2 regions of the Flintibacter sp. genome follow, and region 1 is predicted to be linked to the other one. Evidence: predicted binding sites of a transcription regulator. Region 1 holds the regulator's gene; the other holds the start of a gene.
The links. Region 1 encodes HrcA, which represses chaperone genes, less so after heat shock. Its sites were predicted from a motif close to TGTTAGCACTCNNNNNNNNNGAGTGCTAACA; they were not measured.
Positions count from the first base shown of each region.

Region 2: the regulator HrcA is predicted to act here: its motif matches at 4,359-4,389, upstream of dhaS (dihydroxyacetone kinase transcriptional activator DhaS).

Region 1 covers NZ_JBKVXZ010000021.1:171-16,057, reverse strand. Annotated here, with positions in the region: gene ACLTXB_RS09140 (NusG domain II-containing protein) at 1-343, shown strand, start outside; gene ACLTXB_RS09135 (Gx transporter family protein) at 324-875, shown strand; gene ACLTXB_RS09130 (DUF896 domain-containing protein) at 856-1,062, shown strand; gene ACLTXB_RS09125 (DegV family protein) at 1,168-2,034, shown strand; gene ytvI (sporulation integral membrane protein YtvI) at 2,116-3,276, shown strand; gene ACLTXB_RS09115 (S1C family serine protease) at 3,419-4,795, shown strand; gene aroF (3-deoxy-7-phosphoheptulonate synthase) at 5,233-6,249, shown strand; gene ACLTXB_RS09105 (prephenate dehydrogenase) at 6,260-7,093, shown strand; gene aroB (3-dehydroquinate synthase) at 7,090-8,175, shown strand; gene ACLTXB_RS09095 (3-phosphoshikimate 1-carboxyvinyltransferase) at 8,177-9,361, shown strand; gene aroC (chorismate synthase) at 9,342-10,427, shown strand; gene pheA (prephenate dehydratase) at 10,691-11,839, shown strand; gene ACLTXB_RS09080 (shikimate kinase) at 11,839-13,062, shown strand; gene aroQ (type II 3-dehydroquinate dehydratase) at 13,059-13,490, shown strand; gene hrcA (heat-inducible transcriptional repressor HrcA) at 13,659-14,720, shown strand; gene grpE (nucleotide exchange factor GrpE) at 14,736-15,320, shown strand; partial or broken gene ACLTXB_RS09060 (Hsp70 family protein) at 15,517-15,887, shown strand, end outside.
Region 2 covers NZ_JBKVXZ010000026.1:27,868-43,754, reverse strand. Annotated here, with positions in the region: gene ptsP (phosphoenolpyruvate--protein phosphotransferase) at 1-711, opposite strand, end outside; gene ACLTXB_RS10565 (HPr family phosphocarrier protein) at 790-1,050, opposite strand; gene ACLTXB_RS10560 (PRD domain-containing protein) at 1,127-1,966, opposite strand; gene ACLTXB_RS10555 (glucose PTS transporter subunit IIA) at 1,991-4,114, opposite strand; gene dhaS (dihydroxyacetone kinase transcriptional activator DhaS) at 4,473-5,057, shown strand; gene ACLTXB_RS10545 (DegV family protein) at 5,231-6,094, shown strand; gene ACLTXB_RS10540 (F0F1 ATP synthase subunit epsilon) at 6,152-6,562, opposite strand; gene atpD (F0F1 ATP synthase subunit beta) at 6,564-7,964, opposite strand; gene atpG (ATP synthase F1 subunit gamma) at 8,001-8,882, opposite strand; gene atpA (F0F1 ATP synthase subunit alpha) at 8,907-10,949, opposite strand; gene atpF (F0F1 ATP synthase subunit B) at 10,946-11,434, opposite strand; gene atpE (ATP synthase F0 subunit C) at 11,457-11,675, opposite strand; gene ACLTXB_RS10510 (F0F1 ATP synthase subunit A) at 11,721-12,416, opposite strand; gene ACLTXB_RS10505 (ATP-binding protein) at 12,746-14,359, shown strand; gene ACLTXB_RS10500 (response regulator) at 14,387-15,055, shown strand; gene ACLTXB_RS10495 (serine hydrolase domain-containing protein) at 15,168-15,887, shown strand, end outside.

The DNA.
Region 1 (15,887 bases):
GGCCGTGGTGCTTTTGTCGGCGGGCGTGCTGGTATGGCGCAAGCTGAACCCCAAGGAGGCCCAGATCGCCAAGATCACCCAGAAGGGGCAGGTGCTCCGGGAGATCGACCTGACCCAGGTGAAGGAGCCCTACTCCTTTGTCATCGAGGGGGAGAACGGGGCGCTCAATACCGTGCAGGTGGAGCCGGGGCGCATCTGCATCAGTGAGGCCTCCTGCCCGGACCAGATCTGTGTCCACCAGGGGTGGATCGGCGACGGCAGCGAGCCCATCGTCTGCCTGCCCAATCAGGTCATCATCCAGATCACGGGAGGAGGGAGCCAGGTTGACGCAGCGGCCGGTTAAAGGGGCGCGGCGGGTGACCCGGCTGGCTCTGCTCACCGCCATTGCCCTGACCATCTTTATGGTGGAGGCCCAGATCCCGGTGGCGGTGCCTATCCCGGGGGTCAAGCTGGGCCTTGCCAATATCGTAACGGTGTACACCGTCTTTGCCCTGGGGGCGGGAGACGCCCTGCTGGTGCTGGTGAGCCGGGTGTTTCTGGGCGCGGTGTTCTCCGGACAGATGATGACCCTGCTGTACAGCCTGGGCGGCGGACTTCTGTGCTGGCTGGCCATGGTGGGGCTGCGCCGCCTGCTCACCGTGAAGCAGCTGTGGCTGTGCAGCCCCCTGACCGCCATCTGCCACAACCTGGGCCAGCTGCTGGTGGCCGCCGGGGTGATGAAGACCTGGGCGGTGCTGGCCTACCTGCCCTACCTGGTGATCGCCGGAGCGGGGGCAGGACTGTTTACCGGGCTGTGCGCCCAATTTTTGATGCAGCGCCTGGACCGGCTGGCGTCCGGGCGGAAGGAGGAAAACCATGGAGCAAAAGGACATTGACCGCATCAATGAGCTGGCCCGGCTGGCCAAGAAGCGGGAACTGACCGAGGAGGAGAAAGAGGAGCGGGGCAAGCTGCGCCGGGCCTATATCGACTCGGTGAAGGCCAACCTGGAGGGACAGCTGAACAACACCTGGCTGCAGAAGCCGGACGGCTCCCGGGTCAAATTAGAAAAACGCAAAGATTGACTCCCTTTTCTTGACAAGCCTTGCCCTTTCTGCAATAATGGCCCCAGACAGCCCCTATGCAAGGCTGTCGCGAGGACACATAAGATTTTGATTTAGGAGGCCGCTATGGCTTACGTAAAAATGGTTACCGATTCTGCCGCCGACATCCCCCGCGCCCTGCGGGAGGAGCTGGATATTCAGGTGCTCCCCTTCCCCATCGCCATGGGGGACAAGGAGTATGAAGACGGCTACGATTTTACTCCGGAGGAGTTTTACGGGATGCTGCTCAGCGCCCCGCAGATCCCCACCCATGCCCAGCTCAATCCCTATGTCTTTGAGCAGTGCTTTGAGCAGGCTTACGATAACGGCTATACCCACCTCATCTATACCTCCATCAACTCCAAGGGATCGGCCACCCATCAGAACGCCGTCCAGGCCCGGGAGGAGTTTTATGAGGAGCATCCCGAGGCCCGGGAGAATTTCCAGATCACCATCATCGACTCCCGCAACTACACCATGACCTACGGCTGGGCTGTGGTTCAGGGAGCCAAGATGGCTGCGGTGGGCACCGATCCGGACAAGGTAGTGGCCTATATTCAGGACTGGCTGGACCACGTGCGGGTGCTCTTTGCCCCGCTGGACCTGCGCTTTGCCAAGAAGTCGGGCCGTGTGTCGGCGGCCGCCGCCTTTGTGGGCGACGCCCTGGGACTCAAGCCCATCATGACTTTTGAAAACGGCGAGTCCAAGATCCTCTCCAAGGTACGTGGAGAGAAAAACATCATCCCCGCCATTATGGAGCGCTGCCGCAAGACCCGTCAGGCGGCCAGCCACTACATGGTCATCAAGGCGGACAACGCCCCCATGGCCGATGCTCTGATTCGGGCCTGCGAGGAGGAGTTCGGCGCTCCTGCCGATATGGTCTATCCTATCGGCGGCGTCATCGCCATCAATGCCGGTCCCAACCTCATCGGTGTGGTATACCGGGAACAGTGATCTTCTTTGCGGCCCCGCTCCGGAAACTCCGGTGCGGGGCCGCTGTGTCCATTTTGGCGTGGAAACAAGGAGTGACATGAGATGAAAGAACAAAAGCTGACCTGGCGGGCCAGAGGAAGACTGTGGTTCCGGATCGGCATTCGGCTGGTGCTGCTGCTGGCGGGACTGTGGCTGCTGTGGAAGGTGGGGCTGCCTCTGCTGTCCCTGCTGGCCCCCTTTGTGGCCGCCCTCATCACCGCCGCCATTCTCCATCCGGTGGTGCGGTGGCTGAGGAGCACTCTGGGAGGCTCCCGAAAGCTATGGTCGCTGCTGGTGCTGGTGCTACTGTTCGGGCTGATGGGCGCGGCGTTGGGCGGCCTCATTTATGCCGCTGGAGCCCAGCTGATCTCCCTGGTGCAGAGCTGGGACGACCTGCTGGCCAATCTGGAAGGGATCTTCCAGCAGCTGGAGCAGATTTTTGCTCGCTTCTGGGACCTGGTGCCTCCGGCTCTCAACGAGACGGTAGATTCGGTGTGGGACAGCGTGCTGGAGTGGCTGAAAAACACCCTGCCAGGGATGCTGGAGGGGCTGGTGAACTATGCCAAGGATAAGGCACTGAGCCTGCCCTCCTTTGGCCTGGCGCTGATCATCTATATTATGGCCTCCTATCTGCTCACCGCTGACTACCCCGACCTGCGCACCGCAGCGGCCCGGCGCACCGACCGGCGGCTGCTGGCCTTTCTGATCCAGGTGCGGGATACTGCCCTGGCGGCCTTCGGAGGATATCTGAAGGCAGAGTTTCTCCTGTCGGTGGGTGTGTTCTTTATCCTGCTGGGCGGCTTCTTTCTCATCCATCAGCCCTACGGCCTGCTGTTGGCCCTGGTGCTGGCGGTGATGGACTTTATCCCCATCATCGGCGCCGGGACCGTCATGGTGCCCTGGGCGGTCATTGACCTGTTTACCGGAAATCTGGGGGGCGCCATCCGTCTGATGGTGATCTGGGGACTGATCGCCCTGTTTCGCCGGGTGGGCGAGCCCAAATTTGTGGGCGACCAGACCGGTCTGTCTCCCATTTTGTCCCTGGTGAGCATCTATGTAGGTATGCGTCTGGGCGGCGTGCTGGGGATGATTTTTGGCCCAACTGTCCTGCTGATTGCCCTGAATCTGGTGAAATTGGGCCTGTTTGACGGGGTTCGGGCAGACGCGGAGGCTGCTGTGGAGGATGTGATCGCCATTTTGCGGGAGCGCCCCGAGAGCGAATAGCTGGATAAGCTGTCAAAATTTGTTTTGGGAAAATTCAAAAAACGCATGCTTTTTCTTCATGGTTTCTTCATATTTTTCCTTTATACTTGCCCCAGTCGAACGGAGGAGGACCTCTAAGAGACCATAGAGGAGTGAAGCAGTTATGGAAAACAACGAGTTCAACTTTTATAATAGCGAGAATGACGGCTACCGGGGAAGCTTTGGAGAATATGTTGATCCCACCCCCGCGGTTCCCAATCCGGAAGGACCCGAGAACCGGAAGAAGCCGGGCAGAGGTTTTTCCAAGAAGGTCGTAGCCCTGGTGCTGGCCTGTGCCATCGTGGGCGGCGGCGCCGGCGTGGGCGGTGCAGCCCTGTATCAGAATTTGAGCCGGGGCGGAACCGTGATCTATGAGGGAAATCGCCCCACCGTACAGACGATGGTCAACAACAATAACGGGGAGCCTATGACTCCCGAGCAGCTCTACGCGGCCAACCTGGCCTCCTGCGTGGGCATTACTGTGAACACCACGGTGAATATCTTCGGCCAGACCACCACCTCTGCCGCTACCGGTTCCGGCTTTGTGCTGACCCAGGATGGCTACATCGTCACCAACTACCATGTCATTGAGGACGCAGCCAACGATTCCTCCGTCAGTATTGAGGTCTCCTTTGCCGACGGCACCAAGTACACCGCCCAGCTGGTGGGCGGCGAGCAGGATAACGACATTGCTGTGCTGAAAATCGATGCCACCGGCCTGCAGCACGTCACCCTGGGCAACAGCAGCCAGCTGGTGGTGGGCGAAAGCGTCTACGCCATCGGCAACCCCCTGGGCGAGCTGACCTATACCCTTACCGACGGCATCGTCTCCGCTCTGGACCGGCTCATCACCACCTCCAGCCAGGATGCCAACGGCAACACCGTTTCTACCACCCTCAACGTGCTGCAGACCAACTGTGCCATCAACCCCGGCAACTCCGGCGGCCCCCTGTTTGACAGCTACGGCAATGTGGTGGGTGTGGTTTCCGCCAAGATGACCGAGTCCTCCTCCGGTGTGTCTGCTGAGGGTCTGGGCTTCGCTATTCCCATCAACGATGTCAAGGATATCATCGAAGATCTCATCGAGCACGGCTACGTTACCGGCAAGCCCTATATGGGTGTTCAGGTCTCCTCCGTGCCTGAGTACGCGCAGCGCTACGGCATCAGCGCCGGCGCCTATGTGGAGAGCGTGGCGGACGGATCCTGCGCCCAGAAGGCTGGCCTGCAGCAGGGCGATATCATCACCGCCATTGACGAAACCGCCATCGACTCCAGCTCCGCCCTCACTGCCGCCCTGTCCAGCAACTACAAGGCCGGCGACACCGCCACTCTGACGGTTCTGCGGGGCAGCGATAAGATCACCCTCTCCATTACCTTCGACGAGAAGAATGAGCAGACTGAGGCTGCCAATCAGGTCCAGCAGGAGTCCAATCAGCAGCAACAGCAACAGCAGCAGTCCGGCGGCTCCTATGGCTGGCCCTTCAGCGGATACAGCTGGTAATATTACGTTCTACCGATTTCTCATCGGTTTTCCTCTCCCCTCTCTTTTACCCCGGGTCTGGCAAGACCCGGGGGTTTTTATGTCTGGAAATGGCGGCAAAATAACAAAAGCATGAGGCTTGGCAAGAATATAATTTTGTGAAAATATCCTATTGTTTTATGATTGACAGGGAGAAAAGCCGGTGCTACCATAAAAACAACCCAACGCGAGAACGAGGAAAGGAGCCAAATTTCATGATGAAGCAGTTTGCGGCTTACTTTTTTGGCTACTTTTACTTTTTTGGCTTTTGGTTCAAAAAGGTAAGAGTGTTTTTTGCTGCAAACAATGGGCTCCCCAGTTTCGCGTAAGCGGGGAATAGGGAAGTTTTAGGCCTGCGGTGAATGACACTTCACCGCAGGCTTTTTCATTTGCCCGGTGAAGCAAGGAGGAGAACAGCTATGATTATCATTGTAAAACAGGACGCCAAGGAAGAGCGGGTACGGGATCTGATCCAGTGGATCGAGGCCCAGAACCTGCGTACCCACGTTTCCAAGGGAGACTACGCCACCATCATCGGCGTCATCGGCGACATCAGCAAGCTGGATGACGACCTGATCACCGGACTGGATATTGTAGAGGGGGTCAAGCATATTTCTGAGCCGTTTAAAAGTGCCAACCGGAAGTTCCATCCCAAGGACTCCATCATCGAAGTTGGCGAGCAGAAGCTGAAAGTGGGCCACGGAAACTTCGCCCTGATCGCCGGGCCCTGTTCCGTGGAGAGCGAGGAGCAGATCATTTCGGTGGCCAAGAGCGTCAAGGCCGCCGGAGCCACTATGCTCCGGGGCGGTGCGTTCAAGCCCCGCACCTCCCCCTATGACTTCCAGGGCCTGAAGGCCGACGGCATCGAGCTGCTGCTGGAGGCCAAGCGGGAGACCGGACTGCCCATCGTCACCGAGATCATGAACGCCAACCACCTGCCTCTCTTCGAGGACGTGGATGTCATCCAGGTGGGCGCCCGGAATATGCAGAACTTTGAGCTTTTGAAGGAGCTGGGAAAGACAAGAAAACCCATCCTCATCAAGCGCGGCCTGGCCAACACCCTCAAGGAGCTGCTGATGAGCGCGGAGTACATCATGGCCGGCGGCAACGAGAACGTTATCCTCTGCGAGCGGGGCATCCGTACCTTTGAGACTGCCACCCGCAACACCCTGGATCTGTCCGCCGTTACCGTTCTCCATGAGCTCACCCATCTGCCCGTGGTGGTGGACCCCAGCCACGCCACCGGCGTGGCCCGGTATGTCAAGCCCATGGCCATGGCGGCCGCCGCCTGCGGCGCCGACGGCCTCATCATCGAGGTCCACAACGATCCGCCCCACGCCCTGTGCGACGGCGCCCAGTCCCTGCGGCCCGAGCAGTTTGAGGACGTGGCCAAGGCGGTGCGCCGGGTGCGTGCCGCCGCCCTGAGCGAGGAGTAAGGAGGCAGGCATGGTAGTTGGAATTGCAGGTCTGGGCCTCATCGGAGGCTCCCTGGCCAAGGCCTACGAGCGCAGCGGCGCCACCGTCTACGGCTACGACGGAAACCGGGTCGTCCAGGACTTTGCCAAGCTCCAGGGGGTGCTGGCGGGCGACCTGGACGAGAACACCATCGGGGAGTGCGAGCTGCTGCTGGTGGCCCTGTACCCCGAGGTGACCATGGAGTATCTGGAGCGCATGGCTCCTTACATCCCCGGCACCACTTTGGTGATGGACTGCTGCGGCGTCAAGCAGGAGGTTTGCAAGGTGGGCTTCCGCCTGGCGGAGCAGTATGGCTTCACCTTTGTGGGCGGCCACCCCATGGCGGGCACCCAGTTCTCCGGCTTTGCCAACAGCAAGGCGGATATGTTTGACGGGGCGCCTATGGTAGTGGTCCCACCCCAGGCCGACGATATTTTACTGCTGGACCGGGTGAAAAAGCTCCTCACCCCCGCCGGCTTTGCCCACCTGACGGTGACCACCGCGGAGCACCACGACGAGATGATCGCCTATACCTCCCAGATGTGCCACGTCATCTCCAACGCCTATGTCAAAAGCCCCCGAGCCCAGATGCACAAGGGCTACTCGGCGGGCAGCTACATGGATTTGACCCGGGTGGCCTGGCTCAACGAGCACATGTGGACCGACCTGTTTCTGGAGAACCGGACCTTCCTGCTCCAGGAGCTGGACCAGATGATCAGCAGTCTTCAGGAGTACCGGGAAGCTCTGGAGCAGGGCAACGGCGACCGGCTTTGTACCCTCCTGGCGGAGGGCCGGATCTGCAAAGAGAAGGTGGATGGACAATGAGTAAAATCCTGACGGTAGACCTGCCTGGGCGGGCCTACGACATTGAAATTGAGCGTGGCCTTCTGGATAAGGTAGGCGAGCGGTGCAAGGCGGTGCTGCCCCGGGCCAAGGCCCTCTTTGTGGTTACCGACAGCACGGTAGGTCCCCTCTACGCACAAAGGGTGCTGGACAGCCTGGAGAAGGCCGGCTTTACCGCTGTGCTCCACACGGTTCCCGCCGGGGAAGAGAGCAAGTGCGTGGAGCGGCTCCAGGAGCTGTGGGAGGCCATGATGGCCGCCCGCCTGACCCGCACCGACGCCGTGGTCGCCCTGGGCGGCGGCGTGGTGGGCGACCTGGCGGGCTTTGCCGCCGCCACCGTGCTGCGGGGTGTAGATTACATCCAGATCCCCACCACCCTCCTGGCTCAGGTGGACTCCTCTGTGGGCGGCAAGGTGGCCATCGACCTGCACGCAGGCAAGAACCTGGCCGGGGCCTTCTGGCAGCCCAAGGGTGTGCTCATTGACCCGGAAGTGCTCACCACCCTCACTGACCGTACCTTCTCCGATGGTATGGCCGAGGTCATCAAGTACGGCTGTATCCGGGACCAGGCTTTCTTTGACAAGCTGGCCGCCTGGGGCGGACGAGAGGGCGTGATGGAGCACATCGAGGAGGTCATCCACACCTGCTGCGACATCAAGCGCAAGGTGGTTCTCAACGATGAGCGGGACACCGGCGAGCGGATGGTCCTCAACTTCGGCCACACCATTGGTCACGCCTTTGAGCTGGCCGGCCACTACGAGACCTGGACCCACGGCCAGGGAGTGGCCGCAGGCATGTGTGTAGCTACCCGGCTGGGGGAACAGATGGGCATCACTCCCGCCGGAACCACCGAGACCATCCAGAATATATTAAAGGAGTACCAGCTGCCCCTCACCATTCCCTGTACCTGGGATACCCTGGTGGAGGCGGTGGGCCTGGACAAGAAGAACGCCGGCAGCGACATTCGCCTCATTGTATTGGAGGAGCTGGGAAAGGCCGTTCCCCACGCCATGCCCCGGGAGGCGCTGCTGGAGGCTTTGACCCCCATGTGGAAAGGAAACTGACATGAATGTGACCATTCTGCCGGGAACGCTGAAGGGAGCGGTCACCCCGCCCTCCAGCAAGTCCCAGACCCACCGGGCGGTGCTTGCCCTCATGCTGGCCCAAGGGGAGGGCAAGCTCTCCAACCTGGCGGTTTCCCAGGATATCCAGGCCACTCAGGACTGTGTAGCCGCCCTGAAAAGCGGGCAGCCCGCACAGGCGGATGGGCTGCCTTTGCTGGACTGCGGCGAGTCGGGCTCCACCCTGCGCTTTCTCATCCCGGTGGCTCTGGCTGTGCGGGGTGGAGGCCACTTTACCGGCCGGGGACGGCTGATGGAGCGGCCCCAAGGTCCCTACATCCGCCTGTTTGAGGAGAAGGGAATTTCATGGAACCAGGAGGGGGCCTGTCTGACTGTGGCGGGTCAGCTGGAGCCGGGCGTCTATGCCCTTCCCGGCAACGTGTCCAGCCAGTTTATCACTGGACTGCTCTATGCCCTGCCTCTGCTGCCTGGAGACAGCCGGATCGTCCTCACCACACCCCTGGAATCCCGGGGTTATGTGGATATGACGCTGGATATGCTCCGCCGGTTCGATATAAAGGTAGAGGAGCAGGAGGACGGCTTTCTGGTGCCGGGAAACCAGACCTATCAGGCCCGGGACCTGACCCTGGAGGCCGACTGGTCGGGCGCCGCTTTCTGGTACGCCGCCAACTTCCTGGGAGCTCAGGTAGACATACAGGGGCTCAATCCCGATTCCGTCCAGGGAGACCGGCAGATCGGCACCCTCTATTGGAAGCTGGCCAGGCCCGGGAATGTGGACATTGACCTGTCTCAGTGCCCCGACCTGGCGCCCCCGCTGGCCGTCATGGCGGCGGTGCGGAAGAGAACTACTCGGTTTGTAAACGCCGGGCGGCTGCGCATGAAGGAGAGCGACCGCCTGGAGACCATCGCCCGCACGTTAAATGCCCTGGGAGCCAAGGCTCAGGTGGGGGAGGACACCCTCATTCTGGAGGGGCTGGACCACCTGGAGGGCGGTACGGTGGACGGCTGCAACGACCACCGCATTGCCATGATGGCCGCCGTGGCCGCTGTGGCCTGCAAAGAGCCGGTGACCATCCTGGGGGCCGAGTGCGTGAAAAAATCTTACCCCCGGTTCTGGGAGGACTACACTGCGTTGGGAGGAGAAATACATGGCCTCATATCTGGGTGAACATATCCACGTGTCTGTCTTTGGACAGTCCCATTCCCCGGCCATTGGGGTAGTGGTGGACGGCCTGCCCGCCGGGGAGCGGGTGGACATGGAGGAGCTGGGGCGGTTTTTAAAGCGCCGGGCTCCGGGACAGAACGCCACCTCCACCCCCCGCAAGGAGGCCGACCTGCCCAAGTTTCTCAGCGGTCTGGTGGACGATGTGACCTGCGGGGCGCCCCTGGCCGCCCTCATTGAGAATACCAACACCCGCTCCCAGGACTATGCCCAACTCCGGGACAAACCCCGCCCCAGCCACGCCGACTTTACCGCCCAGGTGAAGTACGGCGGCTTCCAGGACGTGGCGGGGGGAGGACATTTCTCCGGCCGCCTCACTGCTCCTCTATGCATTGCGGGCGGCATCTGCCTCCAGATACTGAAGCGCCGGAGAATTGAGGTGGCCGCCCACATCGCCTCCATCGCCGGAGAGGCCGACCGGCCCTTCGACCCCATGGGGGAGAGTGTGGAGACGTTGGACGCCCTGAAGCGCGCGCCCTTCCCCGTCATGGACGAGAAGGCGGGGGAGCGCATGCGGAAAGTGATCCTCCAGGCCAAGGAGGAGGGCGACTCGGTGGGCGGCATTGTGGAGTGTCTGGTCACCGGGGTGCCCGCCGGACTGGGAGAGCCCATGTTCGGCGGGATGGAAAACCGCCTGGCCGCCGCCCTGTTTGGCATCCCGGCGGTGAAGGGCGTGGAGTTTGGCGCGGGTTTCGGAGTGGCCACTATGCGGGGCTCGGAGAACAACGACCCCTTTACCGTGAAGGACGGGAAGCTGGTCACCGAGACCAACCACGCCGGAGGCATTTTGGGGGGCATTACCAACGGCATGCCCCTGGTGTTCCGCCTGGCTGTGAAGCCCACCCCGTCCATTGCCAAGCAGCAGCAGACGGTGAGCCTGTCGAAAAAGCAGGTGGAGGAGCTGGTGGTCACCGGCCGCCATGACCCCTGCATCGTTCCCCGGGCGGTTCCCGTAGTAGAGGCGGTCACAGCCCTCGTTCTCACCGACTTACTTTTCTCGAGAGAAAAGTAAGCAAAAGAGCTTGGTGCGAAACTTCGTTTCGCTTCTGAGAAGCAAGAGGTTTCGGAGGGAGGGATAGTGTGAAAGGGAACCGTCAGGGTGCTCTTTCACGTGCAATCACTACAAATTTGAATTGGAAAAGCCAATTCAAATTTGCCGCGTGAGGCGAAACTGCGGTTTTGACTCACGCGCGCAAAAGAGCTTTGTGCGAAACTTCGTTTCGCCACCTTATTAAGTCATAGAATATTGCACCCATAGGTAAGGAGTGATTGAAGATGGAAGAACTGAAGGATCTGAGAGAGAAAATTGACGCCATCGACCAGCAGATGGTGGACCTGTTTAAGCAGCGCATGGAGGTTTCCAAAGAGGTGGCCGCCTATAAGCAGGCAAACGGCCTGCCCACCCTGGACGCGGGCCGGGAGCGCGCCCTGCTGGGCAAGGTAGGCGAGCAGGCGGGGGAGGAGCTGGCCGACTACACCCAGTCGGTGTACCGCACCATCCTGGCCGCCGGACGCTCCTACCAGAACGCCTGCTCCGGTGTGACCTCCAAGGTGTATGAGACCATCCGCAAGGCCCTGGACACCACCCCCGACCTCTTCCCCCAGCGGGCTACCGTGGCCTGCCAGGGTGTGGAGGGTGCTTACTCCCAGATCGCCTGCGACAGCATCTTCAAGGCTCCTACCGTCCTCTACTTCAATACCTTTGAGCACGTATTCAAAGCGGTGGAGAGCGGCATGTGCCAGTACGGCGTGCTGCCCATCGAGAACAGTACCGCCGGTTCCGTCAACGCCATCTACGACCTGATGACCAAGCACAACTTCTCCATCGTCCGCTCCGCCCGCCTGAAGGTGAGCCACAACCTGCTGTGCAAGCACGGGGTGAAAAAGGAGGACATCAAGGAGATCTTCTCCCACCAGCAGGCCATCAGCCAGTGCGCCGGATATCTGTCCACCCTGAAGGGCGTGAAGGTCACCGTGGTGGAGAATACCGCCCTGGCCGCCCAGATGGTGGCCCAGTCGGAGCGCCGGGACGTGGCCGCCCTGTCCTCCCGCTTCTGCGGCGAGCTCTATGGGCTCAACCTCCTGGAGCAGAACGTCCAGGACCAGGACAACAACTACACCCGCTTCATCTGCATCTCCAAGAATCCCGAGATCTACCCCGGGGCCGACCGCACCTCTCTGATGATGACCCTGCCCCACAAGCCTGGCGCCCTTTACAATGTACTGTCCAAGTTCTACGCCCTGGGCATCAACCTGCGCAAGCTGGAGAGCCGTCCTCTCCCTGACCGGGAGTTCGAGTTCATGTTCTACTTCGACCTGGAGTGCTCCGTGTATGCCCCCGAGATGGAGCGTATCTTCCGGGACCTGGAGGAGGAGAGCGAGCACTTCCGCTATCTGGGCACTTACAATGAGGTGATCTGCTGATGGACTGCGGGCTCATCGGCCGCAAGCTGGGCCACAGCTTTTCCCCCAAAATCCACAGCCTGCTGGGGAACTACCCCTACCGGCTCATCCCTCTGGAGCCGGAGGAGGTGGGGGAGTTCCTGCGCAAGGGGGAGTTTCACGGCCTTAACGTCACCATCCCCTATAAAAAGACGGTGATGGAGTACTGTGCCGAACTCACCCCGGCCGCCCGGCGCATCGGCAGCGTGAACACCATCCTCCGCCGCCCCGACGGTACCTTGCTGGGAGACAACACCGATTATGATGGGTTTTTGTACCTGTTAAAGTCCGCCGGAGCCCAGGTGGAGGGCCGGAAAGCCCTGGTGCTGGGCAGCGGCGGGGCATCTCTCACGGTGCGGGCAGTGCTCTCCGAGCTGGGAGCCCGGGAGATCATCACCATCTCCCGTTCCGGAGAGAATAACTATCAGAATCTGGACCGCCACGCCGACGCCCAGATCATCGTCAACGCCACCCCCGTGGGTATGTACCCCAATAACGGAGTTTCCCCCGTGGATTTGGACCAGTTCCCCCAGTGTGAGGGTGTCTTTGACCTCATTTATAACCCCTCGAAAACCCAGCTGCTCCTCCAGGCTCAGCGCCGGGGGCTCATCTGGGGCAACGGCCTGGGGATGCTGGTGGCCCAGGCCAAAGCGGCCTCGGAGCGGTTCCAGGGCAAAAAGCTGCCCGACGAACTGGTGGCCGACATTACCGCCAAGCTGGAGCGGGAGACGAAAAACATCCTCCTTATCGGAATGCCCGGCTGCGGCAAGACCACGGTGGGCAAGGCACTGGCTGAAAAGCTGGGCCGCCCTCTGGCCGATGTGGACGAGAAGATCATAGAAGAGGTGGGCTGCTCCATCCCACACATCTTTGCCACCGAAGGGGAGGAGGGGTTCCGGGTTCGGGAGCACCGGGCCTTGGCCCAGATTGCCAAGGAGTCCGGCCAGGTCATCTCCGCGGGAGGGGGCATCGTTACCCGGACGGAGAACCGGGACAGAATGGAGGAAAATTCCGTGGTGGTCTGGCTGCGGCGGGACCTTGACAAGCTGCCCACCGATGGCCGGCCTGTCTCCCAGAGCGTGCCCCGGGAGGAGCTCTACCGCCGCCGGGCTCCCCTCTATGAGGCCATGGCCCAGGTGACGGTGGACAACAACGGCACGGTGGAGGACACCGTGGACGAAATTATCAAGAGGGTGATGGAATGAAGCTGTTGGTGATTAACGGCCCAAACCTGAACATGCTGGGCATTCGGGAGCCCGATATCTATGGCAAGCAGGACTTTGCTGCCCTGGAGGCCTTTATCCGCCAGGCGGCAGACGAGTGCGGCGCTCAGGTGGAGCTGTTCCAGTCCAACCACGAGGGGGCCGTTGTGGACAAGATCCAGTGGGCCTACGGGAAGATGGACGGCATCGTCATCAACCCCGCCGCCTATACCCACACCAGCGTGGCCATTCTGGACGCCCTGAAGGCGGTGGGTCTGCCTGCGGTGGAGGTCCACCTGTCCGATGTAAATGCCCGGGAGGAATTCCGGCACATCTCCTATGCGGGGATGGCCTGTGAGAAGTCCTTTATCGGCATGGGCTTTGAGGGGTACCGGGTCGCCATTCAATATCTGACTGGGAAACAACGGTAAGTCAAATTAGCAGTATCCCGGCATTTCTGCAAAGAAATGCCGGGCTTTTTTTGTTTAAAATAAATTCATAAAGTACCTATTGACAATCTTGCAGGTGGGTGGTACATTATCTTTAGCACTCAGGGAGAATGAGTGCTAAAACATAGAATGAGAAATGGAGGCGAGAGTATGGAGCTGACCAATCGAAAAAAGCGAATCCTGCGGGCCATTGTTGAGATCTATATCTCCACCGCGGAACCGGTAGGTTCCAAGGCCGTGGCAGAGCAGGCCGGACTGGACATCTCCACCGCCACCATACGAAATGAGATGGCCGACCTCACCGAACTGGGCTATCTGGAGCAGCCCCACACCTCGGCCGGACGGATTCCGTCCCCCATGGGCTACCGGCTCTACGTCAACGAGCTCATGGGTGAGCACCAGCTGACCATGCAGGAGACCCAGCGCATCAACGACGCGCTGAACCTGAAAATGGAGGAGCTGGACCGGGTCATCGACCGGGCGGGCAAGGTGCTCTCCCAGATCAGCGACTACCCCGTCTTTACCATGGCCCAGCCCAAGCAGCGGGTGACGGTAAAGCGGTACGACCTGCTGATGGTAGAGGAAAACGCCTTTATCGCTGTGGTGATGACCGACAACTCGGTGGTGCGCAACAAGCTTATCCACCTGTCCGATGAGCTTTCCGACACCCAGCTGCAGCTGCTGTCCACCGTTTTGAACAGCTCCTTTGTAGGTCTGACCGTGGAGGAGATGGAACAGACTCTGGACAAGATGGAGACCCGTTCCGCACCCGGGGCATTCAACCTGATCTCCATGGTGGTGCAGTACGCCATCGAGGTGCTTCAGGAGCAGCGCCGCCAGACCATTCACACTTCGGGGATCACCCATCTGCTGGAACACCCTGAGTACCGCAGTCTGAACAAGGCCAAGCCTCTGATGACCTACCTGGCGGAAAACCAGGAGGGGTCCAAGCTGCCGGTATCCATGGAGAACGGCCAGAATATGAATATTCTCATCGGGCCGGAAAACGTCAGCGAGGCGCTGAAGGATACCAGCGTGGTCATGGCCAGCTATGACATTGGAGATAATATGCGGGGCGTCATCGGGGTGGTAGGACCCACCCGGATGGACTACGCCAAGGTGACCGCCCGCCTGTCCTATTTCGCCGACAGCCTGACCCGGATGTTCGGTAAGGGGGAACTTCCCCCCGGCGACGGGAACGACCAGGAATAGGAGGAACATTAGTTCATGAGCAAGAAAGAAAATAAGGCGGAGCAGACCGCTCCGGAGCAGCAGGAGCCGGTGGAGCAGCAGGCTGAGGTTCAGACCGAACCCCAGGCCGAGCAGACCCAGCCCCAGGGCGAGGCTCAGAGCGAGAGCGCCGATCCCCTCCTCACTGAGCTGGAGTCCCTGAAGGATCAGGTGGCCCAGCAGGAGGACAAATACCTGCGCCTGGCCGCCGAATACGACAACTACCGCCGCCGTACCGCCAAGGAGAAGGACTCCATCTGGAACGACGCCAAAGCGGATGCGGCTGTGGCCTTCCTGCCGGTGTACGACAATCTGGAGCGGGCACTCAAGCAGGAGACCGCCGACGAGGCCTTTAAGAAGGGCGTGGAGATGACCATGACCCAGCTTAAGACCGTGCTGGAAAAGCTGGGCATCACCGAGATCCCCGCTCTGGGCCAGACCTTTGATCCCAACCTGCACAATGCCGTGATGCATGTGGAGGATGAGAACTTCGGCGAGAACACCGTCTGCGACGTGTTCCAGGCCGGCTTCCAGCTGGGCGACAAGGTCATCCGGTTTGCCATGGTTAAGGTGGCTAACTGATACGAAGCGCGGAGGCGTGCGGAGCAGCGCGGATGGACCGGAGCGAGGGCGAGCGGAGGACCGCACAGCGGTCCGCAGACCAGCCCGAGACGGAGCGAAAGCGACCCGGCCGTGCGTCCAATCCGCAGCGTGACAATATAAAACCAAATTAATTTTGTAAACAACAATCTTTTCATATATTAGGAGGAAACACATTATGTCCAAGATCATTGGTATTGACTTAGGTACGACTAACAGCTGCGTGGCGGTTATGGAGGGCGGCGACGCCGTCGTCATCCCCAACGCCGAAGGCAACCGTACCACCCCCTCTGTGGTGGCTTTTTCCAAGGACGGCGAGCGTATGGTAGGCCAGGTGGCCAAGCGCCAGGCGATCACCAACCCCGACCGCACCGTTATTTCCATCAAGCGTGAGATGGGCACCGACTATAAGGTGGACATCGACGGCAAGAAGTACACTCCCCAGGAGATCAGCGCCATGATCCTTCAGAAGCTGAAGGCTGACGCCGAGGCCTATCTGGGCCAGACCGTCTCCGAGGCCGTCATCACCGTCCCCGCTTACTTCACCGA
Region 2 (15,887 bases), on a different contig from region 1:
CAGAGAGAGCAGCGTCTCCTCATCGGGCTCAAGGATGAGCTGGCCGGTCTCCCCTACAATATAGGCCTGCTTGCCATGAAAATCCTCGTTGAAGTCCTCCCCCAGGCCGCACACGGCGGGGATGCCCATGGTGCGGGCCAGGATGGCGGTGTGGCTGTTGCCCGAGCCCTTTTGGGTAGCAATGGCCAGGATCTTTTTCTTATCCAGCTGGATGGTCTCAGAGGGGGCCAGATCGTCGGCGGCCAGAATGACGGGCACATCGGAGTCGATGCCTCCCTCCACCACCCCCATGAGGTTATTTAAAATGCGGCCGGTCACGTCCTTGATGTCGGCGGCACGAGCCTGCATGTATGGGTCATCCATAGATGCCAGCATGGCAGCAAACTCCTGCCCCGCCTGGTCCACGGCGTACTCGGCATTGAATCCCTGGGCCAGCAGCTCATCCATGGCCCCGGTGTAGTCCTCGTCCTCCAAAAACATGGCGTGGGTCTCAAAGAGCACGGCCGCCTCGTCCCCGGCCTCTTCTCTGGCCTTCTCCGCCATATCGCTCAGCTGCTGGGCCGTGCGCTCTTTGGCCCGCTCCAGCCGGGCGCGCTCCTCCTGCTCGTCAGCGCCGGTACGCATCTCCACCTGGGCGGCGGCGCGGTGATAGAAATAGATGGTCCCCTGCTCAATTCCCTTGGAGACCCCTTGCCCCTGAATGATCTTCATGTCTCGATCCCTTTCCATATCTTCTCAGAGGCGCCCGCTGTCTTTCTCCGGCAGCGGGCGCCTCTTTTCGTATATTTCTTACAGGTTCTCCTTGAAGAACTGCTCCATGGCGGCGATGGCGGCCTCCTCAGAGGGGCCCTCGGCGGTGACGGTGATCTCGTCTCCGGTCTTGACGCCCAGGCCCATCAGCTTCATCAGCTGGGTGGCCTTTACGCTCTTGTCGCCCTTGACCACCTGGATAGCGGTGTCAGCAAAGGGCTTTGCGGCCTTGACCAGCGCTCCGGCGGGACGGGCGTGGATGCCCAGGGGATCCTGAATCACATAGGTAAACTGCTTCATGGGTAAAACTTCCTTTCTATCATATACAATGGATTTTGAAACCGCTCAGACCGGCGAGGGCCAGTCCCTGCGGCGATCAGCACACGCTGGGTTCGGTAGAAAATACCCGCTGCACATGCATGGCCAGGTATCCCACCTCTGCCTCGTCCACCTGCCGTCCCAGGCTGCGCTCCAGCTGGCGGCAGATCTCCTGGGCAATGTCGAAGGCTTTGGGGCAGGACTGGCGCATGATGGTATTGACATCCATGCTCAGTTTCTCCCCTTTGATGAGGCGGGCGGCCATATATTTGATGTGGCTCATCAGGCGGTTATAGGACAGGGAGGACACATCGATGACCACGCCTGTCTCCTGCTGCACCAGGTCTACGCACTCCCGGATGATAGCGGCGGTCTGCATGGCCTGGGAGACCTGCATGGACTCCAGCGAGGAGTGAACGTGCAGGGCGATATAGCCCAGCTCGTCGTCGCTGAAGACCACACCGGTCTGTTGGCGAATGAGTTCACCGCCCCGGGCAGCTACTTCGTACTCCTGGGGGAACAGAGCCTTGATGTCGGGGGTGAGAGGGTTGCTGAGGGGGGCATTTTTTGAGATGCGCTGGGCGGCAAAGGCAATGTGGTCGGCCATGGGCACCAGGATGCTGGTGTCCACCTGACCAAAAGCCTTCCGGGCGTCCAGAATAATGCTGTTGGCGATGCTCAGGTAGATGGGATCGATGCGCTTGACCAGCTCCCGGGGGTTGCCCCGGTCGCACTTCTGGGAGAGCTGGTACACCGTGACCTCTCCGGAGAAGTCCACCCGCTCTCCGGGTTTTCTTCCGAAGCCGGCTCCCTTCCCCACCACCAGGTTTTCCTGGCGGTCGTCCAGGTTCTGGGCCAGCACCGCGTTATGGTTGAGCACTTTTGTAATTCGATACATGCTTCTCTCATCCCCCCGTCCAGGTCAAGATTCGTAGATATCCAGGGCCAGCAGGTCCTCTCCCGGCTTGACGTGGCCGGCCTTAATGAGGCGCAGCTGCTGGTTATCCTCCATAGTGGTAAACAGCACCGGCGAGGAGGTGGAAGAGGCGTTCTCCCGGATATAGTCCAGATCGAACTCCAGAAGCTTATCGCCCTTCTTCACCTGGTCACCCTCCTGCACCAGGGCCTTGAAGCCCTGGCCCTTCAGGGCCACGGTATTGATGCCCACGTGGATGAGCATCTCTACCCCGTCCTCCAGCTCCAGGCCGATGGCGTGGTTGGTGTCAAAAACAAAGCTGATGGTAGCATCACAGGGAGCGGTGACCACACCCTCACAGGGCACCACGGTGGCACCGTCGCCCATCATCTTCTCCGCAAAGGCTTCGTCAGGGGATGCGGTGATGGGGGCGGACTCTCCGTGGAAGGGGCTGCCGATGACGATGGTGCGCAGCAGAGCGCCGTGCTCGGGCTTGGCCTCCTCCTGGCTCTCGGGCTCGGCCTGGATGGCGGCTTGCTCCGCTCCGGCAGCACCGGAACGCAGGTAGTCCTCCAGGTTGGCCTTGATGATATTGACCTGAGGCCCATAGACCACTTGGACGCCCTGACCCTTCTGAATGACGCCGGCAGCACCGGTGGATTTGAGCACCTGCTGGTCCACCTTGGATGCGTCATGGACAGTGCAGCGCAGGCGGGTGGCGCAGCAGTCCACATCGGAGATGTTGGCCGCGCCGCCCAAGCCCTGGGCGATGGCGGCGGACACCTGGTCCTCCCCACCCTGCTCCTTGCGGGCGTTGTAGTCGGCCTTGGTGTACAGCTTGGTCTCCTGGTCGCCCTCCTCCCGGCCGGGAGTCTTGAAGTTAAACTTCTTAATGAGGAAGGAGAACACAAAGTAGTAGACCAAGAAGAACACAATGCCCATGGGGATAATCAGCAGCCAGCTGGTTTTTTCATTGCCCTGGAGGATGCCGAACAGAGCCAGGTCAATGAATCCGCCGGAGAAGGTCAGGCCCACGGTGATGTTGAGGATGTGGCAGAGCATATAGGCAAGGCCTGCAAACACGGAGCTGATGATAAACAGCACCGGGGCCACAAACAGGAAGGAGAACTCAAGAGGCTCGGTGATGCCGGTCAGGATAGAGGTAAGAGCGGCAGACAGGAGCAGGCCGCCCACCTGCTTTTTCCGTTCCGGCTTGGCACAGCGGTACATGGCCAAAGCCGCTCCGGGGAAGCCGAAGATATACAGCACAAACTCACCGGTGAAGCACCAGGTGCCGGCCGTGGAGAAGTGGGTCACGGTGGGATCAGCCAGCTGGGCAAAGAAGATGTTCTGGGCTCCGGCCACCATGGTGCCCGCCACCTCCATGGTGCCGCCCACAGCGGTCTGCCAGAAGGGCAGATAGAACACGTGGTGCAGGCCGAAGGGAATGAGCAGGCGCTTGATCATGCCGAACAGGAACGTGCCGAAGTAGCCCGAACTGTACACCACCATACCCAGGGCGTTGATGCCCTCCTGAATGGGCTGCCAGACAAAGAACATCAGAATGCCTACCAGGGCAAAGACCAAGGTGCTGATGATGGGCACAAACCGGGTGCCGCCGAAGAAGGAGAGCACCTGGGGCAGCTGAATCTTATAAAAGCGGTTGTGCAGGGCAGCAACTCCCAGACCTACGATGATGCCGCCGAAGGCGCCCATCTGCAGCGAGGTAATACCCAGCACGGTGGCGGTGGAACCCTCCAGCAGGTTTTCCACCCCGCCGGTCAGGCTGATCATGGCGGAGATGCTGGAGTGCATCACCAAGAAGGAGACGGCAGCGGCCAGGGCGGCCACTTCCTTCTCCTGGCGGGCCATACCGATGGCCACGCCGATGGCGAAGATCAAGGGCAGGTTATCAAAGATCACGCCGCCGCACTTGCTCAAAACGGAGAAAATAAAGTACGGAACCGTGCCGGGACCCATCAGCCCCAGCAGGTTATAGGTGGCCAGGGTGGTCTCGTTGGTAAACGAGCTTCCCAAGCCCAGCAGCAGTCCTGCCACCGGCAGGATGGCGATGGGGAGCATAAAGGATCTGCCCACCCGCTGCAGCACGCCAAAAAACTTTTCCTTCATCGTGCAACCTCCTTATTCAAGCTCGCCGGCCAGTTGCTCAGATGAAAAAAGCACTAACCGACAACCATTACATTTTGTCTATGTAATAGCTAAGGTTAGTGCCTGACAGTACAGTAACACACCTATTTAACATGGATTCTGGCGGGAGTATAGCACACCCCTTCCTGCCTGTCAATCTACCCCTAAACATTTTCGCCCAAATAAACAATTATATACATTGTTTTTTGTGCGCAGTGCCGGTTTCTTTTGGCACTCACTGTTCCGGCGTCCCCATATCTTTCCCGGAAAAAGATTTGCTCCTCACCAAAAACAATGGTAAAATATAGGTCTCCAAGACAAGCAAAGGAGGTAGCGACCGGTGTCGAACGCTGCATTTACCAAACTGATGATCGCCCAGGGGCTCAAGCGGCTGCTGAAAACCACATCCTTTGTCAACGTCTCCGTGGGGGACATCGCCCGGGAGTGCAAAATCAGCCGCAACACCTTCTACTATCACTTCAAGGATAAGTATGATCTCATCTCCTGGATTTTTTATACCGAGATCACCTCCATCCTCAGCGATGACATCTCCCTGGGCCACTGGCGGGACAGCCTGCTTTCACTGTGTAAGTACATGCAGGAAAACCGGGACTTCTATCTCAACGTCCTTGAGTTTCAGGGGCAGAACAGCTTTTCCGAGTGTCTGATGGACTTCTACCAGGGCCTGGTGGCCCACCTGCTCTTCCATGCTGACAGCCAGCCCGCCCTGTCTCAGGAGCAGATCCGGATGGTCTCCCGCTTTTACGCCCACGGCATCACCGGCGTGCTGCTGGACTGGGCGCACAACGGCATGACCGCCGACCCGGAACCCGCCGTCACCATGCTGGAAAAGCTTCTCTCCAGCGACACGGTCCACCAGATCCTATCCACCCAGCCCAAGTCTCATTCCGCCCCCTCTTTTTAGGACAGATTATTAAATCTGTCCTATTTTTGCGCATTTGTCTGATTTTGTATCTACTCAAGTTCGAACAAGAACCATAAAATAATCTTAATATATCTTAAGGCATGTCCAGGTGCACCGTCCACCCGGCAGCATCGGCGTGCCCTTTATCTTCTGCAAAGTAGGAGAAATTTGGAATGAAGATCGCCATTATGACAGACAGCAACAGCGGCATCACCGCCCAGGAGGCTCAGCAGCTGGGCGTTGCCCTTCTGCCCATGCCCATTCAGATCGACGGTCAGATGTACCTGGAGGGAATCGACCTGTTCCCTTCCGAGTTCTACGCCCGCCTGGCCCAGGGGGCCGATGTGTCCACCTCCCAGCCCTCCCCCGCCGATACCCTGGAGCTGTGGGACAAGCTGTTGGAGGAGTATGACCAGTTGGTCTACATCCCCATGTCCAGCGGTCTGAGCGGCACTGCCGCCACCGCTGCCAGCCTGGCCTGCGACGATCCCTATGAGGGCCGGGTGTTTGTGGCCGACAATAAGCGCATCTCCGCCCCCCAGCGCCAGTCGGTGCTGGACGCGCTGGCTCTGCGGGAGCGGGGCAAGTCCGGCGCGGAGATCAAGCAGCGCCTGGAGGAGGCCTCTCTCCACTCCCAGATTTACATCATGGTGGACACCCTCCACTATCTGAAAAAAGGCGGCCGGATCACGCCCACCGCTGCTCTGCTGGGCAGCGCATTGAACCTGAAACCTATCCTTCAGCTCCAGGCCGGCAAGCTGGACGCCTACAAGAAGGTGCGGGGCACCAAGGCCGCCAAGACCGAGTTGGTCCACGCGCTGGAGGCCAAGCTCCCCTGTCTGGAGGGAGAGGGCAAGCTCATCGTCCAGACCGCCTACTCCGGCTCCGACGAGCTGGGTGCGGAGTGGAACGAATTTATCCAACAGGCTTTCCCCCAGTTCCAGGTCTACTCCACCGTGCTCCCCATGAGCATCGCCTGCCACACCGGTCCGGGCGCGCTGGGCGTGGCCTGCGTCCGGGAGCTGCCCGTCGACTAACCGAACATAGAAAAAAACCGCGGTTTCGTTGGAAACCGCGGTTTTTTCATGCTGTTTTCAGTGCCGCTTGGCTGCTTTCAGTCGAGCCAGAGCACGAGCAAGGGCGGCCTTGGAATTGTAATAGTCCCGCATGCTCAGCTTCTGGCGCAGACGCTCCTCCGCCCGCTCCTTGGCATCCTCGGCACGGGCCCAGTCGATCTCCTCGGGTCGCTCAGCGGAAAAGACCAGCACCATCACCCGGTCGGGCATGATCTCCGCCAGGCCCTGACTGACCACCGCCTCGTGCCACTCTCCGCCGGCGCGGTAGCGCAGCTCGCCCGGCTCCAGGGCGGTAACCGCCGGCTCATGGCCGGCCAACACCCCAAGGGAGCCGTCAATGGCGGGCACCGTCAGCTCCTGGGCCTCGCCGATAAAAAATTGCCGGTCCGGGGTCACGATCTCCAGGTGGAACTGCCGCTCCTCGGCCATGTTACAACACCCCCATGTCCTGAGCCTTCTTGCGCACCTCGTCCACACTGCCCACCATGCTGAAGGCGGCCTCGGGCAGGTTATCCAGCTCGCCGCCCAGGATGGCCTCAAAGCTGCGCAGGGTGTCCTCCAGCTTTACGAAGCGGCCTTCCATGCCGGTAAAGGGCTCAGCCACCGAGAAGGGCTGGGAGAAGAACTGCTGGATCCGGCGGGCACGCTCTACGGCCAGCTTGTCGTTCTCGCTCAGTTCTTCCATACCCAGGATGGCGATGATGTCCTGCAGCTCCCGGTAGCGCTGGAGCAGCTCCTGCACCGCACGGGCGGTCTTATAGTGCCGCTCGCCCACCACGTCGGGCTCCAGGATACGGGAGGTGGACTCCAGGGGGTCCACCGCCGGATAGATGCCCTGCTCCACGATCTTACGAGAAAGTACCGTGGTGGCGTCCAGGTGGGTGAAGGTGGTCGCCGGAGCGGGGTCGGTCAGGTCGTCGGCGGGGACGTAGACCGCCTGCACCGAGGTAACGGCTCCGTTTTTTGTAGAGGTGATGCGCTCCTGGAGCGCGCCCATCTCGTTAGCCAGGGTAGGCTGGTAGCCCACGGCGGAGGGCATACGGCCCATCAGGGCGGACACCTCGCTGCCTGCCTGGACATAACGGAAGATGTTGTCGATAAACAGCAGCACATCCTGGTGCTGCTGGTCCCGGAAATACTCGGCCATGGTCAGGCCAGTGAGGGCCACCCGCATACGGGCGCCGGGGGACTCATTCATCTGGCCAAAGACCAGAGCAGTCTTTTCAATGACCCCCGACTCGTTCATCTCACGCCACAGGTCGCTGCCCTCACGGGTACGCTCGCCTACACCGGTGAAGATGGAGTAGCCGCCGTGCTGGGTGGCGATGTTGTGGATCAGCTCCTGAATCAGCACCGTTTTGCCTACGCCAGCGCCGCCGAACAGGCCGATCTTACCGCCGCGGGCGTAGGGAGCCAGCAGGTCGATGACCTTGATGCCCGTCTCAAAGATGTCCACCACGGGGCTCTGGTCGGCAAAGGGCGGGGCCTGACGGTGGATGGACCACCGCTCGGAGGTCTTGACTGCTCCCTTACCGTCGATGGGCTCGCCCAGGACGTTGAACATCCGGCCCAGAACCGGCTTGCCCACAGGAACGGTAATGGGGCCGCCGGTGGAGATGACCTCCATGCCCCGACCAATCCCTTCGCTGGGAGCCAGCATGAAGCAGCGGGCGGTATCATGCCCGATATGCTGGGCCACTTCCATGACCCGCTTCTCCTCCCCCACCATCACATACAGGGCGTCCTGGATGGAGGGCAGAGCGTCGGCGGGAAATTCCACGTCAACTACAGGTCCTTGGACCTGAACAATTTTTCCTTTACGCTCCTGCAATTGCGCCACACACCTTTCTCTGTGTCCGTCTGCCCATCAGCGGGCGTTCCTGGCTCCGCCGGCCACCTCGGTGATCTCCTGGGTAATGGCTGCCTGGCGGGCCCGGTGATAGGTCAGGGACAGCTTTTTCAGCATGTCCTTGGCGTTGTCGCTGGCCGACTCCATGGCGGTCATCCGGGCGCTCTGCTCCGAGCAGTAGGACTCCACCAGAGCGCCGAAGATCATGCCCTGGATGTAATTGGGCACGATGTTGTCCAGAACCGCCTCCTCCGAGGGGATATAGCGGATCTCCTGCCGGTATTCCGGCTCGTCCTCCTTGTCCCATGGGAAGTCCTCCCGGACCAGAGGCAGCAGCTTCTGCTCCCGTACCTCCAGGCGCAGGGCGGAGACCATCTCGGTATAGATGATGTACACCTCGTCCAGCTCCCGGCTGAGGAACCGTGCCACCACCTCGTCGGTAATCTCGCCGGCCCGGCGCATGGTGGGATTCTGGGCCACATAGTTAAAGTCTTCTACAAAGGGAATGTCCCGGTTCTGGCAGTAGACCCGGCCCACGATGCCCACCAGGAACAGGGAGAGGTTCTTTTCCTCCTCCACCCTCTGCTGGGCTAATTTGAGCACATTATGGCTGTATGCGCCGGCCAGTCCTTTGTCACCGGTGACCACGATATAACCCACCTTCCGCGCCTGGGGCTCCACGTCGGGGCGCTGGTCGAAGAAATCGTGTTCCAGCTCCGGAGAGTGGTGGAGAATGTGGGCAATGGTTTTGAATATTTTTGTAAAGTAGGGGACGGTATTGTCCAGCCGCCCCTTGGCTTTGCGCAGATTGGCCGAGGAGATCAAATACATGGCGTTGGTGATCTTCAGGGTCTGCTCCACGCTTTTGATCCGGGTGCGGATCTCTTTGATTCCAGCCAACGGGCCTCGCCTTCCTTTCTCCCCTTAGCTCTGAGCCTGGGGCAGCTTTTCCTTCTTATAGTCCGCCAGAGCGGCACGGATGGTCTCCACCGCCACGCCGGACAGATTGCCGGTGCGCTGCACCTCAGCGGTGAGCTCCCAGTGCTCCAGCTCCATGCGCTTGGAGAAGTCCAGGGCAAACTCCCGCACCTGATCCAAAGGCACCTCGTCCAGCAAGCCGTTGGTGGCAATGTAAATGAGAATTGCCTGCTGGCTCACCTTCATAGGCTGGTAGAGGGGCTGCTTGAGCAGCTCCAGCAGCCGTTTGCCGTGGTCCAGGGTCTTCTGGGTAGCCTGATCCAAGTCGGAGGAGAACTGGGTAAACACTTCCAGCTCCCGGAACCGGGCCAGGTCGATACGCATGGTGCCCGCGGTACGCTTGATGGCCCGGGTCTGGGCCGCGCCGCCCACACGGGACACGGACAGTCCCACGTTGACCGCCGGCCGCTGTCCGGAGAAGAACAGGTCGGTCTCCAGGTAGATCTGGCCGTCGGTGATGGAGATCACGTTGGTGGGGATATAGGCGGACACATCGCCCGCCTGGGTCTCAATGATGGGGATAGCGGTCATGGAGCCGCCTCCATACTCCTCTGTCAGGCGGCAGGCCCGCTCCAGCAGGCGGGAGTGGAGGTAGAACACGTCGCCGGGGTAGGCCTCACGGCCGGGGGAGCGCTTGAGCAGCAGAGACAGGGCCCGGTAGGCCACGGCGTGCTTGCTCAGGTCATCGTAGACGATCAGCACGTCCCGTCCCTGTTCCATAAAATACTCTCCCATAGCCGCGCCGGCGTAGGGGGCGATATACTGCAAAGGAGCGGGATCGCTGGCGGTGGCCGAGACAATGATGGAGTATTCCATGGCCCCGTGCTTTTGCAGGGTGTCCCGCACATGGGCCACCGAGGAGGCCTTCTGGCCGATGGCCACGTAGATGCAGATCACATCCTGGTCCTTCTGGTTGAGGATGGTGTCCACCGCGATGGCGGTCTTGCCGGTCTGGCGGTCGCCGATGAGTAGCTCACGCTGGCCCCGTCCGATAGGGATCATAGAGTCAATGGCCAAAATACCGGTCTGCAGAGGGACGTTGACCGCCTGGCGGGAAATGACGCCGCTGGCCTCCCGCTCGATGGGGCGGGTATCGGCAGCATGGATGGGACCTAAGCCGTCGATGGGACGGCCCATGGCGTCCACCACCCGGCCCAGCAAAGCCCGGCCTACCGGCACGTCAGCGGGGTGTCCGGTACGGGTGACCCGGCTTCCCTCGCCCAGGCCCTCTTCCCGGCCCAGCAGTACACAGCCCACAGTCTCCCGGGACAGGTCCATGACCATACCCTTGACTCCGGTGTCAAATTCCACCAGCTCGCCGTATACTGCCCGGTCCAGCCCCCGTACCGTGGCGATACCATCGCCCACCTCCAGCACCCGTCCGGTCTCGCTGGTGTCCTGGCCAATCTGGAAGCCCTTCACGGTATCCCGCAGACTTCCCATCAGCTCTTCCATACTCTCGCTGACCGAGGCGCCCTTCTCCAGCCCCTTGGCCAGCCGCTCCAAACGGCCCTTGACACTGCGGTCGTAGGTCACGCCCTGGACCTCCAGCACAAAGCCGCCCAGCAGTTCCGGGTCGATCTTCACCTGGAGGACCACCCGGTCCAGATTGCGCAGGCGGCACACCGCCCGGCGCACACCGTCCAGCGCCGCCTGGTCCGGCTTGTGGGCGCAGGTCATCACACAAACGGCGCCGCCGTCGGCCGCCAGCTCCAGCTGATGGACCTCCTCTAGAATGTCGGGGAACAGGTCCAGATGGCCCTCCTCCGCCAGCAGGCAGAGAAATGCCTGGAGAGGCTCCAGTCCGGCCAGCGGGGCAGCGGAGCGAATGAGCTCCTTCTTCTCCTCCACCCGTACCGCGGAGCTGGTGAGCACCTTCCACAGTTGCTCCTGTTCCAGCAACTCCTGAGCTGCGCCGGTCAGTCCCATATTGTCGGTCTGGGCCAGATCATACAGGGCGGCGGCATAACGCTGAATCAGTTCTGTCATTTCTTTTCACCTGCCTCCGCCAGGAAATCATCCAGAATTGCCCGATCCGAATCGGAATCCAGGGCCTTCCGGGTCACCTTGGAGGCCGCCTCCATGGCCAGCTGGGCCACCTCACGCCGGGCAGTGCGCAGCATCTCGTCCCGCTCCGCCTGGGCACGGGCCTTGGACTGCTCCCGGGTCCGGGTCGCATCCTCCTGAGCCTGGGCCAGAATGGCCTGGTACTCCTTCTCACCACGGGTCTTGGCCTGGGCCAGAATACCGTTGGCCTCGCTGCGGGCCTGGGCCAGCCGGTCCTCATATTCTTGCTTGAGCTCATCGGCCTTCCGCTTCTCTCCCTTAGCCTCATCCAGAGTCTGCTGGATCAGGGCAGCCCGGTCATCCAGCACCTTATTGACCCGCCCAAACAGCAGCTTGCGCAGGATCACGTACAGGATCAGCAGATTGAGAACGGTGAGCGCAATGGTGGAAATTTGAAATTCCAACATGGCAGCTTTCCTCCTTTCGGTCTCAGCCCATGAACAAAATCAGCAGAGCAGTGATGAAACCAAAGATGGCGGTACCTTCCGCCAGAGCGCAGCCCAGCAGCAGAGCGCTGTTGATCTTACCAGAGGCCTCAGGCTGGCGGGCGATGGCCTCGCTGGCCTTGCCGGTGGCAATTCCGATACCGATACCGGCGCCGATGCCGGTCATAACAGACATTCCGATCGCAAGCATTCCGATTTCCATGGTACAATTTCCTCCTTAAAATTGGGAGCGGCGGCACGGAGCCGTTCACTCCTCGTTCTGAATTCCTTCGCCGGTAAACAGCGCGGTCAAAAATACAAAGACAACTGCCTGGATGGTGCCGTCAAACAGGTCAAAGTAGATGCTGAAGGGTACAGGCACCACCGCCGGGCAAATGAGCTTGATGAGCTCCATGATAATAAAAGCACCCAAAATGTTGCCGAACAGTCGCATACACAGGGCCAGGGGCCGGATGATGATCTCCATCAGATTGATGGGGAGCAGCAGGGGCATGGGCTTGGCAAACTGTTTGAGACCTCCCCGAAGTCCCCGGTACCGGAACTGGGCTCCGTAGATCAAAAACGCACTCATGACTGCCAACGCTGCGGTGACGTTGATGTCCTTGGTGGGGGGCACCAGACCGAAGATGCCGATGATGTTGCTCAGCAGGATGTAGAGCGCGATGGTCCCCAAATAGGAAGCAAAGACCGCTCCATGCTTTCCGATGCTGCTGTCAGCAAAGTTATTTAAAAACTTCACCGCCTCTTCCAGGCCCACCTGAAGCTTGCTGGGGTTTTCCACCTTCAGGTTACTGGTCAGCAGCAGAGCCGCTAGAATCAGCACACCCATCACGATCCAGGACACCACCACAGATTCAGTAATGGGGATCCCTTTTCCTATGGGAATAGTAAACGCCGTGGGCGTTTGCAGCTCCTCCAGCAGCTTTTCTTTGATCTGTTCCAAATAACCACCTCCCGGATGATCCGGCGCGGCGTACCGCGCGTTACAAAACACCGTCCCTATTGTAAATCCTGCCGGTCTTTTTTGAGAAGTCTTTTTAAAGTAAAAAAAATGACTCTTCCCGCTCATCGCCCCATTTTTTCGTCGTATTATCTATTTTTTATCGTGCTTATTGTCTATTTTTGTTTATTTTTGCCTCCATATTTGACATTACTGTGATAAATCCTTATAATAAATTTTAAAGAAACCCTGCCAGGTCCATTTCACATTCAACCGGTCTGCACTCTGCCTGCCTTGCGTGCGGACATTGCATTTTTTGGAGGGGTATCGGAATGAAATTTTATAGCTCGAAGACCATACGCCAGAAGATCCAGTCCCTGAGTCTGTTCCTGGTTCTGACAACTGCCGTGCTGGGGATGACCACCACTCTGGCCTTCTCTCTGCGCATGGAGTATGACAACCTGGACCGGAATCTGATGAACTCCGCCCTGGTGCTGGCCCAGTCCCCCGATGTAGCCGATGTGCTGGCCGGCCGCTCCGACGGCGAGGTTCTCACCGATTACCTCAACGGTACCATCTCCCGGGTTCAGGACATCGACGCCATCGTGGTGGCCGATACCTCCGGTACCATCGTGTACAGCCCGGCCCCCTCTTATGTGGGTACTACATATCCCGATCTGGATAATCTGACGGTTCTCCATGGACAGGATAGCGAGGTCGATACCGGCGCGGGCATTTCCGGCGTAGAGCACCGGGCTCAGGCCGCCGTTCACGACACGGACGGCACCCTGCTTGGCTTTGTGTCCGTCGGCATCGGGGTGCGCAGCGTCAACCGGACGGTGATCGATACCGTAGCCTGCTTTTTGATCCTCTCGTTTATCGCCGCCAGCGTGGGTCTGGTCCTCTCCCGCCACCTCTCCTACTCCATCAAGGAGTCGCTCATGGGCTATGAACCGGATACCTTCCTGCGGATGTTCCACCAGCGCGAGGGCGTTTTGGACGCCCTGGAAGAAGGCATTCTGGCCATTGATACCGACTCCCGCATCGTCTATATGAATCGGGCTGGCCTGCGCATGGTCAATGCCAAAAACCTGGACGATGTGTTAGGCAAACCTCTGCATGACATCTACCCCGACTCCCACCTCTCCCGGCTGCTCACCACCGGCAAGTCGGAGTACAACGTGCATCTCTCCCATATCCCCGGCCTGCGCTCGGCCATCTCTGACCGGATGCCCATTTGGGAAAACGGCAAGATCATGGGCGCGGTGGCCATCTTCCGGGACCGCAGCGAGGCTACCTCCCTGGCAGAAGAGCTCACCGGCGTGCGCCATCTGGTGGAGGCTATGCGGGCCTACACCCACGAGTTTGTCAACAAGCTGCATACCATCCTGGGCATGATCCAGCTGGGACAGACGGAAAAAGCAGAGCAGTACATCCTGGATATCTCACAGGTCCACCATCAGTCGGTGAGCCGGGTGATGAACCAGATTCAGGACACCGCCGTAGCCGCCCTCCTGGTGGGCAAAACCAGCCGAGCCTCCGAACTGGGCATTCATCTGCATCTGGATCCCAAGAGCTCGCTGTCCGGCGACGAGCGGCTCCTCCCCTCCGGCGTGCTGGTAACCATTCTGGGGAACCTCATCGAAAACGCCACCGAGTGTCTCAACCGCTCCTCCTGGAAGCTGCGGGAGATCAACGTCAGCATCCGGGAAAAGGAGGACCATCTGCTCCTGTGCGTGGAAGATACCGGTCCCGGCATCGTACCCGAGCTGCTGCCCTACATCTTTGAGCCCAATGTTTCCACCAAGGGGAACGGCCATGGCATCGGCCTGGCCAGGATCAAGGAACTGGTGAATCTGTACCAGGGCGAGATCCGGGTGGAGAGCGAGCCGAAATCCGGTACGTCTTTCTTCCTCACCTTTTTTACTCAAGGGAGACGGAACTAATTCCCTCTCAATTAACTGGAGGCCTCTATGTACCAAACTGTGATTGTGGAGGATGACCCCACGATTTCTTTGCTCCACCGGACCTTTCTGGCCCGGGACAACCGCTTTGCATTGGCCCACGCCTTTTCCAACGGCCACGAGGCTCTGGAGTGGCTGCTCCACCATACGGCGGATCTGATCATTCTGGACGTCTATATGCCCCGCATGACCGGCCTGGAACTGCTACGCACTCTCCGTATGGAGGGGATCGGCATCGATGTGATCATGGTCACCGCCGCCAACGACAGCAAGACGGTGGATGCTCTGCTGAAGCTGGGAGTCACCGACTATCTGGTCAAACCCTTTGCCGCCAGCCGCTTTCAGCAGGCCCTGGATACCTTCTGTCAGCACCGGGAAGCGGTCTCCCACGACAATGTGAGCCAGCAGGAACTGGACGCCCTCTTCCCCTCCGCAGCCCCCGCTGTTTCCATCCCCAAGGGCCTGCAGACCCGCACCCTGGACCGCATCCGCGCCTGTCTGCGCCAGATTTCTCAAGCTGGCGCCACCTGCGAGACCATTGCCGACTGCTCCGGCTTTTCCACTGTCACAGTACGGCGCTACCTTACCTATTTAGTAAGCCAAGGAGAAGCAGTCACCCAGGTCAACTACGACACCGGCGGTCGTCCCTGCATGCTCTACCGCCTCCCTCTCCCCTGATCCCTCAGCCCCGCTTCGGCGGGGCTTTTTTATGCTTGTTTTCTGTCTGTTTCTTCGATATAATGGATAAAACCCGACGGTTTCTTCCATTTTTCGACAGGAGTCTCCTATGATGAAGCGAACGTTTCTTCCTTTCTGCGTCCTGCTGCTCACCCTTCTGTCCGCCTGCGCTCCAGCCCCGGTTCAATCCTCATCGGATCCCCAGCAACCCCCCGCGGACACTTCCTCCAACACCCCCGACAGCTCCCTGAACTCATCGGAGACTCCCGCGCCTGCTCCCAGGCTGACCCAGGAAGATATGGACCAGGCCATCCAGCAGGTCATGGAAAACTACTCCGCCACCGCCCTCTCCGTGGCCGTGGTGGAGCGCGGCGAAGTGACACAGTGCGGCGCGTGGGGCTGGGCCGTGCAGGATCAGCGCCCTATGACCGCCGATACTGGGGTGCGCATCGCCTCCATCAGCAAAGTGGTTGAGGGAATGGCCGCTATGAAGCTCGCTCAGGACGGAATTCTGGATCTGGACGCCCCTCTCAGCAGCTACTGGGGAGAACACGCCCAAAATTCTTATTCCCTCCGGCAGCCCTCTCCCCGCTCCCTCATGACCCACAGCTCCACCTTGAAGGATCTGGAGATGACCCGTGGGCTGGACAGGCTGACAAGCATCCTCAGCCGCACCTCTTCTTGGCGTGATCGTGAGCCGGACCATGCCGACAGCTGGGCATACAGCAATTTTGGTATGTGCATCTTCGGCACCACCCTGGAGCTGGCCAGCGGACAGCTGCTGGACGACTATCTCCAGGCCCAGTTCTTCGGCCCCCTGGATATCAACGCA